Linked DNA regions of Marinoscillum sp. 108. Each later gene encodes a partner of the first gene's protein in a complex. Links are inferred from orthologs where the notes say so. Each region holds a gene or a part of one and is shown on either strand. Other genes may lie near its edges. The genes, in order: GV030_RS13235 and GV030_RS11600.

Region 1 (6,152 bases):
GAAGGCCTGTATGTAGACAAGGACGTGTCTTTTAAAGATTTGAAACAGACGCTTTATCATTTTGCCAAGGAGCTGTTTGGAGAAGATACTCAGATTCGTTTTCGGCCTTCATTTTTCCCTTTTACAGAACCCAGTGCGGAGATCGACATTAGCTGTTTCATTTGCAAGGGCGATGGCTGCAAAATCTGTAAGCACACAGGTTGGGTGGAAATTGGTGGTTCCGGAATGGTAGATCCCAATGTACTGAAAAGCTGTGGTATAGATCCGAAGGAGTATAGCGGATTTGCTTTCGGTATGGGTATTGAGCGAATCACCATGCTGAAGTATCAGATTGATGATATCAGACTCTTTTCAGAAAATGACCTTAGGTTTTTGAAGCAGTTTTAGGGAATCACTTGCTTATAACAGCTGATCAATAATGGTTTCCTCGGTTTTGCCTTCAGCTTCGGCTTTGAAGTTTTTTACGATTCTGTGAACGAGGACTGGCTTAGCGACTTCCCGTACGTCTTCGATATCTGGTGAGTATTTTCCTTTGAGGAGCGCATTGCATTTGGCTGCCAGGATTAAAAACTGACTGGCCCGAGGCCCTGCTCCCCATTCCAGGTACTCATTGCTAATTGGGTCTGCATTTTCAGTAAATGGCCTGGTCTTATGGACCAGGTTGACCACATATTCAAAGACATTATCAGCCACAGGTACTTTTCTCACAAGTTTCTGAAACTTAATAATTTGCTCCTTAGTGAGAATTTCACCTGCAGCATAGTCGTCACCCGAAGTGGTTTGCTTGATAATACTCAACTCCTCCTGAAGAGATGGGTAATTAAGCTTGATCATAAACATGAAGCGGTCCAGCTGGGCTTCAGGGAGCGGGTAAGTACCTTCCTGCTCAATGGGGTTTTGCGTGGCCAGCACGAAAAACGGCTTGTCAAGTATGTAGTTATTACCTCCGGTAGTTACCGCGCCTTCCTGCATGGCTTCTAGGAGCGCAGACTGGGTCTTAGGAGGCGTTCTGTTGATCTCATCTGCCAGGATGACATTGGAGAAAATAGGTCCCTTGATGAAGCGGAAATTGCGCTCCTGATCTAAAGTTTCGGCGCCTAGTACATCCGAGGGCATGAGGTCGGGAGTAAATTGAATCCTGCTGAAATTAAGCCCAAGTGACTGAGCCATGGTGTGAACCAGAAGGGTTTTCGCCAGACCAGGAACACCCACCAGCAGTGCATGTCCGCCACAGAAAATGGAAGTGATGAGCAATCTGACCACTTCTTTCTGACCGATTACTACTTTGCCGATTTCTTGTTCCAGTTTCTGATAAGCGGCATGTAACTCATTCGCCACTTCTACTTCATTCTCCATTTCAGACATATTCAGACTTTTCGGTTATTGTTCCAGTAGGTTACAGTGATCAAATTCTGGATCGATATCAATGTAAACTTCATCCCTGGCATCATCAAACCATTCGGATAAAATTTTATTTCTTTTATTATTGAGGGTAGCTGCTGCTATTTTTTGATAGTCATCTTTCAGGTTGGCCTGATGAGGGGCCAATCTATTCTTATAATAAAGAATCCTGAAAGCGGTGGAGCCATCGGGTTGCTGAAATTCCAGTGGTTTGGTGATGCTCCCGATCTTCATGGTATCCAATGTGAAAAATATGGTAGGATCCAATTGATCTACTGAGACCCTGTTGGACTCATTATCATCCAGAAAAAAGCCACCATTGGATGAGGTGAGCTGATCATCAGAGTATTCCTTAGCTGCCGCCTGAAATGTAATGCTGTCATTCACAATGGCGGTTCTGAGACTGTCTAGGTAAGTCCGGGCCTTGATCACATCCTCAGACGAAGGTTTCGGAGAGATGAGTATGTGCCGCGTTTTGAAGGTATTTCCACGTTTTTGCTGAAGTTCTATCAGGTGATAGCCAAACTGAGTTTCTATGGGCATAGAAAGCTCGCCTTCCTTCAAGGTCATGGCTGTGGCCTCAAACTCGGGTGCCAAATCTCCCCGCTTGTAAAAGGGGAGCTCCCCACCTCTGGCTGCTGAGCCCGGATCTTCAGAATATTGCCTGGCCAAAGCGGCAAAAGACTCTCCCTGGAGAACCCTTCCCCGGATTTCATACATGAGCTTCTTTACATCTTCCTTCTGCTTGGTACCAGCTTTGGGTTGCTTTACGATCTGCCCTACTGTCACCTCGGTGGAGAAGAATGGAAGGCTATCCTGAGGAATTTTGCCAAAGAATCTCTTCACCTCTGCCGGAGACACCTTCAGATCAGCAGTAATATCTTGCTGCATCCGCTGGATGACCATTTGTTCCTTGATGTCGTCAAAAAGATCTGCTTCTATCTGATCCATTGACTTCTTATAATAGGCCTCTATCTCCTCCCGGGAGCCTATCTGAGAGATCATGTACTCCATTCTCCTGCCGAGGTTGCTTCGCACCTCTTCATCGGCTACCTCCACAGAGTCTATTTCAGCTTTGGCTACCAGCATTTTGTTCACCACCAGCTGTTCCAGTATGTTGCATTTGGCAGTGCTTCCTCTGAACTCCCCACGAGACAGGTAATCCAAATAAGCCTTTTCCAGGTCAGATTTGAGGATAATGTAATTGTCCACTTTAGCAATAATCTTATCTACCACCACGCCCTCTGTTTGGGCATTGGTAATAAGCGGTAAGATGAGAGCGATGCTAATCGCGATATATTTCAAACAGATGTTGTTCCTTTGATTCATCATAAATTTTTTCTTCTAGCTCCTTCTTCAGCGCAATTTTCCTCTTATTGATGATTATGTTTTTAATGTCTTCTCTGATAAACTCTAACGGTGAAATCTCATCTGAAATTTTAAAATCGAAGATATTTAGAAAATAGATGTATTCCTCATTTGTCGTTTCGGAGTACTTGTTTTTCGAAAGAAACTGGTTTTTGTTTTCCAGCGTTTCCAGCGGAGTTCCCAGGATGAGTTCATCGAAAATAATCCAGGTAGTATCCTCGAGGTATGATTTAGTGGCAAATTGAGAAACGTATGATTTCAGGTCTTCCAGATTTCCTTCGGGATGCGCCCGGAAGTTACGCCGAAACTGGGCAAGGTTGGGTGCGTTTTTGGGAACTTGCGCAAAGATGCATTTCACGATGTTTTGCTTGAGCAAAAAGTTATCGGCTTTGCCGTTGTAGTAGTTGGTGACCTGCTCGGTGCTTACCTCTCGGTCCAGGTTTTGTGTGATGTATTTTTTCTCGAAAGAATGAACCATGAGGGCATAGCGATAATCCAACACTTTACGCTCGATTTCTGCCTCGTTAAAATCCACTGCTTGCGAAGATCGTGAAATCATCAGCTGCTTCTTGATCCAGTCTTCTATGTATTTCTCCGCCAGCTTGGTGCTGTCATCAGAGGAAATATTGGCGGGAAAAAGTCCATCCAGATCGGAAGGGTAGAGGTAGCTCTCCATGCTCCTGGCAATGGGCGCTTCGGTGGCTGTTTCTTTCGGTTTGAAAAACTCGCATCCGTAGGAAAATGCCAAAATTATGATCCAGCCATATTTCATTCACTCAGCTTTTTAGTCAGCTTGCAAATATTGTAATTCTTCTCGGTAGAGAACTCTATTTTGTCCATTATTCTCTTGACCAGCATCAGCCCTACGCCACCTTTCCTTCTGGAAGAGACGATCTCATCCAGCGAGGGTTCAGCATAAGTACTCAGATTGAAGCTGATCCCCTGGTCTCGGATGACAAAAGTGACTTGCTCGGCTGGCTGAAAATCAACGTAGACTTCAATGGTTTGTGTGGGATTACAATGATTGGAGTGAATGATCAGGTTGGCACAGATTTCATCCACTGCAAGTACGAGCTTGTGTGCTTCCACTTCTTTGATGGCCTGACGATGTAGGATGTCGGCAACAAACTGTCTGATCTTGGCAAGATTCTGCTTGCTACACGATATGGTCAGCTTATTTTCCATTCAAAAGCGCCTGGGCTTCTTCTTTGTTATTGGTAATATTCATCAAATGCTGTAGCCCCAGAATGTCAAAAACCTCTCTGACTTTTTCCTGGAGACCGAAAATAACCAATTTGATGTCATTGGTCTTGAGCTCCTCCAGATAGGAAATAAACACCCCCAACCCAGCGGAAGAGATATACTCTAGTTTGCTGAGGTTGATCAGTATTTTAGCATAGTTTTCAGCTGCCGATTTCAATGCATTGTCCAGTTCTATCGATGAGCTGGCATCCACTTCTCCCCTGACCTCTATGAGTTGGTAATCCGACTCAGCCTGTATGTTTATTTCTACCATAGTTATTATTTAAACCTGACGATGGTAAGTGTATAATCATCGTCCAATTTGTTTCCATTCAAAAATTTCAGCAGATCGTTAATGAGCATATCTTTCAGTTTACCCAAAGGCGCATTAATGTGGTTTTGCAGTGAGGATTTCAGGCCATCCGCGCCATATTGCTTCTTGTATTCATTTTTGGCTTCTGAAATACCATCTGTGTACAGGAGCAATAAGTCACCTGGCTGGTAGTTTATGGTTTCTTCTTGAACGTATTCGTTGTACTGCGAGTTTCTCAGGATACCCAGTCCCAGTCCTTCTTTCTCTAAAAGGGTGATATTTCCGGTTGAAGCTGAATAATACATGGCCGGGCAGTGCCCCGCTCTTGCATAGCAGAATTTTTTTTCCCGGGTGTTGATCACGAAGAAAATGGCGGTAATGAAGGAGTTTTTCTCCAGGCAACGGCCTATGGCGGAGTTGGCTTTGGTGATAAATTCCTTTGGGGTACTTACATCCTGGGCCAGGCTGTGAAAAATACCCCTCATCTGAGCCATATTGAACGCAGCGGACGTGCCTTTACCAGACACATCCCCGATGATCAGGTTAAAGATGTCCTTAGAAGGCTCAATGATATCATAATAGTCTCCCCCCACTTCATCGGCAGCCATGCTATAGGCTTCTATTTCAAAACAGTCGTTGCGTTCGAGTACCGAAGGCAACAGGCTCTTTTGCACACTTTTAGCAATCTTCAATTGTTCCTTGTAACGCTCATTGTCAAGTGCCTCCCTGATGAGGTGGAAGTTTTCAATAGAGATGCTGGCCTGATTTACAAACGTGGTGATGATGTCCACCATCTCCCGGTTGAAGGCGTCGCCTACCTCCTGCAGTAAAGCCAGAGAACCTATTTGTTCGTTTTGAACCATGACCGGCACGGCGATGATGGATTTGAAGTCAGGATGATTGAGGGTGCCAATGACCTTGCTGGGGGCAAATTCATTGGAGACCTGCTGACTCAGTATTTTTTTGATAAAGTCCTGTCGTACACTCTCTTTAATATCTTTCACAGTGAGGGTAGTGACGCCACGGGTGAGTAGGATGGGCTCTTCTCCACTGATCTCCAGCCAGGCAGCATCCGCAAATACGGCGCTCATAGAGCTCTCCAGCAGGATGTCGTAGGTCTGCTCGGCACTCTGCCCTGCCGGAATGGATTGGCTCAGCTTTTGAAAGTCAATAGCCTCCTGGAGCTTCCGCTCAAAAACAGAAGAAGTGGGTAGGTTGAAGAGGGTAACCAGGATGGAAATGCCCGCATACAATATGATGAAGATAAACAGCGAAACGAAGTAGGCCCGATCCAGCAGGTCCAGATTGAGGGCGCCGGTCTCCGAAAAATTCATCAGGTTCAGCAGGAAATGGTACAGATAGATGCCTGAGAGAATAATGAAAAGAATGCTTTTCCACTTCTGTTTGAAATTGAGGTAGGCAATCCACTTGAGGTTAAAAGCAAGGATAATGCCCAGGCCTCCTAAAAAGATCAGTGCCGTATTGAAGTTGACGCTGAGAAATTTGTTGCCAAACAGGTCAAAAATCAGGCTTCCCAGCAAGGCATACTCGAAGAATCCCCAGAGCTGGATGAGGTTTTTGGACTTCTGATACAGGATCAGTCGTTTCCAAACCACAAATGTGGAAACCAGATAGACGACCACTAGCCCGATCAGGATGTTGTAGAGGAAATTTACCGTGAATGGATTTTCACTGATGGTGCTGTTACCGAAAATATAGAAAAACAACCGGATGAAAAGCGAGCCGATGGTGGTGACCAGGCCGGTAATGAACACCCGCCATAATAGATCGATGAAGTTGATGCTATCTGCCTTGGTGATGGTGTACC
Region 2 (6,177 bases), 340 kb from region 1 along the record:
GCTTCAGAAGAGAGGGAGCTGATTTTTAAGTAGTCAAAATCAGGATTGATCTTTTTCTCATCCAATGAGGACATCTTTTCGGCATTCTCCTGTTCGCGTATAATGTAGGTTTCATACTTGATTTGAATAGATGCTTGTTCGGCAATGTCTTTATCGAGGCTTTCAACAAACTCTTTGGTGGATTGGTTGAAAGCGGTGAAGGTACTTAGCTCAATATCCGGTCGCTTCAGGAGCTGATACAAGGACGAAGTGTCCTTAATGGGTGCCATGTTCAGATCAGCAAGTGTTGGGTTAATGTCTAGTGGCTTGAATTTCTTCTGTTTAAGGTTATTGATGAGCTGCTTGGTCGCTTGTAGTTTGTTGGCGGTGAGCTGATTTCTATGGTCACTGGCCAGGCCAAGTTGATGAGACAAGGGAGTGAGCCTAAGGTCTGCATTGTCTTGTCTAAGTAGCAGCCGGTATTCGGCCCTGGAGGTAAACATACGATAGGGCTCGTTGGTGCCTTTATTAATGAGGTCATCAATGAGCACTCCTATATAGGCCTGTGATCTGCTGAGAATAAAGGGATCCTTTTCTTTGACTTTCTGGTGGGCATTGATACCTGCCATCAATCCCTGACAGGCGGCTTCTTCGTAACCTGTGGTTCCGTTGATCTGACCTGCAAAAAAGAGATTGCTGATCAGCTTGGTTTCCAGGGTTTGTGAGAGCTGTGTAGGAGGGAAGAAGTCGTATTCAATGGCATAGCCAGGTCTGAACATTTTGGCGTTCTCGAAACCTGGAATGAGTCTCAGTGCTTTGTATTGTACATCTTCTGGTAAAGAGGTCGAGAACCCGTTAACATATACTTCTACGGTATCCCAGCCTTCGGGCTCCACGAATATTTGATGGCGGTCACGTTCGGCAAACCGATTGATTTTATCTTCTATAGACGGGCAATACCTGGGCCCCAGTCCCTGGATGCGTCCATTAAACATAGGTGATTTATCAAAACCTGTTTGTAGGGAGGCATGCACGTCTGGATTGGTGTACGTGATGTAGCAGCTTCTCTGCTTTTGGAGTGGTTGTGTACTGTCCAGATAGGAGAATTTTTCAGGCACTTCATCACCCTCTTGTTCATCCATGCGGCTATAGTCGAGGCTGCGGCCATCTACTCTTGGCGGTGTTCCTGTTTTCATACGACCAGATTCAAAGCCCAAGGAAACGAGTTGCTCGGTAATACCTGTGGCTTTGCGCTCTCCTGCACGTCCACCACCGAACTGTTTTTCTCCTATATGAATGAGTCCATTTAGGAAAGTGCCGTTGGTGAGCACCACAGCTTTTGACCTGATTTCTATTCCAAGACTGGTTCTAACGCCTATTGCTCTGTTGTCTTTCACGAGGATTCCGGAGATCATCTCTTGCCAAAAGTCAACATTTTGGGTGTTTTCCAGCGCCATTCTCCACTCTTCTGCAAAGCGCATTCTATCTGATTGAGCCCTCGGACTCCACATCGCAGGCCCTTTGCTTTTATTGAGCATGCGAAATTGGATCATGGACTTGTCGGTGATGATACCAGAGTACCCACCAAGCGCATCAATTTCACGAACAATCTGACCCTTAGCCACTCCACCCATTGCAGGGTTGCAAGACATTTGGGCAATAGTGTTCATGTTCATGGTGGCTAAGAGCACCTTGGAACCTAAGTTAGCGGCAGCGGCGGCAGCTTCGCAACCGGCATGGCCAGCGCCAACCACAATTACATCGTATTCTGGAAACATAATATTGGTAAGTGTTTCACGTGAAACATTCAATCATCAACACACAAGGAGTCTCAGGTGTTCCACGTGGAACTATATTTTGAGCAAAGATAAGCAGGCATCTTCTTTTTGCCTCATTAAGATTTTATGATTGTCTCCCTTGTCGTCGAACCCAACAAGGTGTAGTAAGCCATGCGCCAGCACACGATGAAGTTCTTCTTCAAACGGGATGCCCATCTCTTTGGCATTGTCCGTTACCCTATCAATGCTGATGAAGATATCCGATTCGATGAGGTGATGGTTGCTGGAGTTGTCAAAGGTGATTATATCGGTGTAGTAATCATGCTCCAGATACGTCTTGTTAATGTCTAGTAGATAGTCATCAGAGCAAAATATATAGTTGATGGTCTCTATTCGATATTCATGCGACGAGGCAATGTCCTCTAACCATTGACTTATTTTCTCCTCGTGCTGAAGGGAGAAGTCTACATCTTCAGAGAAGTAGTTGATGTTGGGCATTGGGTCAGTTGAGGTAGAAGGTGAGGATAACGGCCCTTCCTTCATCCTGAAAGCTCACTTCGTCACAAAGATGCTTCATGAGGAAAATGCCTCTGCCCCCAGGTTTGTCCAGATTCTCAGGAGAGGTTGGGTCTGGCAATTGGTTAAAGTTGAACCCTTCGCCTTCATCGGTAATGGTGAAGTTGAGTATGTTGTCGTCCACTTTGAGTTGCAATGTGACGTTCTTTCTGGAGTCTTTCCTGTTGCCATGGACAATGGCATTATTCACGGATTCCGTTACGGCGATCATAATATTGCCGTAGATGTCGTCGTTCAGGGAGAACTTCTCCTTGGCATTGTCAATAAAGCTTTCCACGATCCTTATGTTCTCAGATAAGGATGGAATTTGTATCTGTATGCTGTTCATTCGTGCTGTTGTCCACTTAAACGTCTAAAGTAATCGTTTACTTCCTTTTTATAAAAAGGATTTAAATCTAAAGGAATTGTTTTTAACAAATCTATTTCTTGTCTGCGAGCTTTTAAATACTCTTCTACGGCAGGAGGGATATTACGTGTAATATCAGATGCGGTTTCACCCTCTCTTTCAGGAGACTTTTGCTGCTCTCTCATGGACTCCTCTGCTTCGAGCATGCGAGTGATGATATCCTGCTGTCGATTGATCAATTGTTGGGTAATTCTTTTATTAACCAGATCGGTTTCGTTTTCTTCCATTTTTTGAATGGCTTCTTTCAATTTGTTCCCGATTCCATCTTTCCCGTCTTCTCCTTCTTTACCTGGTTGACCGGCGAGGTTTTTCTGCATTTCTTCCATGGCTTGCCTCAATTGCTCCTGTTCGGCAGCAAGTCGTGCCAGTTCTTCAGATAGTTGTCTTCCGGATTTCCCGCTTTGTTTTAATTGTTGAATTTGCTCGCTGAGCTGTTTTTGCATTTCGGACATGCTGGGCATGGACTGCTTTTGCTGGCCCTTGCTTTGAGGTTTTCCCATGGCTTCAGCCATTGACATCTGCATCTGGCTGAGTACATCGTCGAGTAGGAGGGCAAGGTTGTTCATGGAAGTCATGGCATACTGTTGATTGCTGGTCGCCTTGCCCTTATTTCTTTCGCGAAGCTCAAACATGGCTGTTTCCAGGTTTCGATTGATTTCGCTCACCTCCCGTGTCACGAAATTACTGATTTGCGCGACCCTGCTGGCCAACGAAAGCAGACTGTCTTCAATGACTTCAATATTGGCCATCAGCTTTAGTTGTTCCTGAGAGAGTTCAATGAATCGGGGATCTACTTGCTCCACTTCCTGAATATCTTTGAGAATTCGTTCCTGTTCGAAAGAGAGTTTGATCAGGTTGTCCAGAATGTCCCGTAGGTTGTCCAGGTTCTCCTGCATCATGACCATTTCGGCCCCAGCTTGCATATCTTCCAGCTTTTGAGCGGCGGCCTTCATCTTTTGCCCGGCATTCTTCATTTTTTGTCCGGTGCTGTTCATCCTCTCCTTATTGTTCTGCTCATTTTCCGGACGCTCGCCTTGTTCATTTTCTTCTTCAGACTCTGATGGTTCATCAGGACTCAGTTGATCCTTGATTTCATCCAGCTTTTCAGAGATCTCTTCCCGATCCTTATTGAGGTCATCCAGAGGCTCAGGGCTTTTGAGTTCCTCATTGAGTTCCTCGGCTTCTTCCAGGTCTTTCTGGATTTCCTCAAATGCTTTATTGATCTCCTCTTGCTCATTGAGACTTTCTGCGTTTTCGTCTGAGGGTTTGCTTTGCGTTTTCTCACCAAGCTTTTCCTGCTTTTCACCCAGTTCCTTGAGTTCCTGCGCAGCCTGCTCCAGCTGAGTTTCAAGTTTCATTCGCTTAAAGAGCTCGAGGGCCCTTTCAAGCTCTTTTTCCAGGTTTTGCTCTTTGTTTTGAATTTTGGACAATTGCTTAAGAACTTCTTCTGAATTGCTTTCCTCTTTCAGGAGTTTCTGAAGCTCATCGTAGAGCTTCTTGGTTTCTTCATCAAGCACCTCGTTGATAAGGTTCTGCAGCTGCTCAGACTTTTCCTGGAGTTTCTTACTTTGTTTGCCAAATTCCTTCTGACTTTCAAGAAGCTGTTGATGTTTGAGTTTGAGCTCTTCAATGTCTTTTTCCAGCTTCTTTTTGTCCCGGATCAACTGTTCGAGCATTTTTTGATCCTGCCAGCCGATCTCTTTTTTGTTTTTCAGTCGTGATTCCAGTTCCTTGAGCTGTTTATTCAATGCTTCTGAGTTCTGAAGGGACTTCTCCAGCTCATTTTGCGAATTCTCACTTTTACTTTCGATCAGTGACTTGATCTCCTCATTGCTGGGCATTCTCAAGGTGAAACGTGCCGAATAACCAAATTTGGTCCCATTAATGGCATCATTGTCACCAACACTCACATAGACTGTTAAATACTCTCTATCCTCCAGCTGTAAACTGTCAAAATTCCACTGGTAAATAAACTGCTGACTATTCAATGATCGGTCATAGGATATCGGAATTCTGCGATAGGAGTCAGCATTTGCACGTTTGTAATGCAAATTGAGTTGGTTGAAACCATAGTCATCCATGATGCTACCGGTGATCAGCAGGGATTGGTAGGTTACAGTGTCGGGAAAGAAATTGGCTTCAATTTCAGGAGCCTGGTCTTTGGTGACGGCTATTTCGTATGCAATTTTTGATTTATTTCGAGCGTGGTTATTCCTGAGGGCCAGTTCATAATTGAAAGAATTCAGCGCAGTGCGGCTAAGCGCATACGTCTGATCGCCAGTGGATGTCATGCTGGTGGAGTCACTTTCAGTAATGAAGAATACCTTATCAGCATCTGATGATTTCAAAGTAAAGTGCAATTGACTGCCCTCTGGCACGATGAGGCTACCAACATTGGAGGTTTTTTGATCACTGAGGCCGGTGTATTTAGGATACTTGATTTGAATGTTCAAGTCGCGTATTTCCGGCCGTGGATATACTTTTATTTCATACCGGGGAGAAAAGTACCCTGCGGCCTCTAGTCTGAATTGCTTATCCTTCGAAAGAGCAGGAAAATTGAACTTTAGCTCTTCACCGTTTGCAGACATTCTAAACCTGCGCCCATTTTCCACCAGATAGACCTCTTCGGGTAAGCTATTGCCCTTAAGGGCTACTTTTAGTTCGTAATTGTCATTTTGGAAACCAACCAAATCACTCAACACATGAAAGGTGAATGGCGCCGGCTTCTCATAGGGCTGATTGAAATGTATAATGCGTGTAGTGCTGTCAATGAAGAGGTTGGGATTAATAAACGACACGAGCAGAATAAAAACAGCGACAGCAGATAAGTAGTAGAAGTACTTCAGGTTGACTCTGAAGTTGATGGCCTCCTTGAAGGAGAAAATAGTGAGTTCGTTGGTTTTTTGATGAAGGGCGGCGGCAAGTAGTGAGGATTCTGAATTGGAAAGCTCTGAGAGCTGGAGGTAGTTGACGAGTTTATCCTGGATTTCGGGGAAGTACCTTCCAATCTCGTGCGCGGCCTGGTGATCACTTATTCCTTTTCGGAGCCTTACCAGTGAAAGTAATGGTGCAAGAACCTGAAACAGAAGACAGTAGCCGATTAAGAGAACAAAAAGGGAAAACAGCATGAGGCGGATGGTTTCACTAAACCAAAAATACCCCTCTAATAAACTGATAATCAAAAGGATAGACCCGAAAAGCACGCCAGAGACAAGCGAACCCTTGAGGATCTTGTTCACAAAATACTTCCGCTTAAATCTGTCTAAATTATTCTTAAGAAGGTCTACAGACATATCAATAGTACGAAATTTCTACCTTGGTGATCATAGGCTAAGTCCAAGCTCTTCATTAAAATACTCTAAAGCATGCATTTTAAGTAATTTTTCTTGCTCCAGCAGGTCGAAATGAGGTAAAGGCTTGAGTAAATTCCAATGTGGC

What was found.
Region 2: the proteins of GV030_RS13235 (region 1) and GV030_RS11600 are in contact, whole or in part, in a solved structure (PDB 6M36), measured with the Bacillus subtilis proteins. The link is inferred for Marinoscillum sp. 108 from one-to-one orthologs.

What each region holds. Positions count from the first base shown.
Region 1 is NZ_LR734808.1:3,257,930-3,264,081, forward strand. Bases 2,615-5,589 are described here. They hold GV030_RS13235 (STAS domain-containing protein), read right to left. Parts: upstream 4,286-5,589; coding sequence 3,944-4,285; downstream 2,615-3,943. Other genes in these bases: GV030_RS13220 (peptidylprolyl isomerase), read right to left, coding at 2,615-2,733; GV030_RS13225 (peptidyl-prolyl cis-trans isomerase), read right to left, coding at 2,687-3,541; GV030_RS13230 (ATP-binding protein), read right to left, coding at 3,538-3,954; GV030_RS13240 (SpoIIE family protein phosphatase), read right to left, coding at 4,291-5,589. Also shown: pheS (phenylalanine--tRNA ligase subunit alpha), read left to right, coding at 1-387; GV030_RS13215 (MoxR family ATPase), read right to left, coding at 400-1,365; more of GV030_RS13220, read right to left, coding at 1,381-2,614; more of GV030_RS13240, read right to left, coding at 5,590-6,152. UniProt on the Bacillus subtilis protein: Positive regulator of sigma-B activity. Non-phosphorylated RsbV binds to RsbW, preventing its association with sigma-B. When phosphorylated, releases RsbW, which is then free to complex with and inactivate sigma-B.
Region 2 is NZ_LR734808.1:2,917,575-2,923,751, forward strand. The notes cover bases 961-3,960. They hold GV030_RS11600 (ATP-binding protein), read right to left. Parts: upstream 2,662-3,960; coding sequence 2,260-2,661; downstream 961-2,259. Other genes in these bases: mnmG (tRNA uridine-5-carboxymethylaminomethyl(34) synthesis enzyme MnmG), read right to left, coding at 961-1,757; ybeY (rRNA maturation RNase YbeY), read right to left, coding at 1,830-2,255; GV030_RS11605 (DUF4175 family protein), read right to left, coding at 2,658-3,960. In the rest of the region: more of mnmG, read right to left, coding at 1-960; more of GV030_RS11605, read right to left, coding at 3,961-6,032; GV030_RS11610 (hypothetical protein), read right to left, coding at 6,063-6,177. UniProt on the Bacillus subtilis protein: Negative regulator of sigma-B activity. Phosphorylates and inactivates its specific antagonist protein, RsbV. Upon phosphorylation of RsbV, RsbW is released and binds to sigma-B, thereby blocking its ability to form an RNA polymerase holoenzyme (E-sigma-B).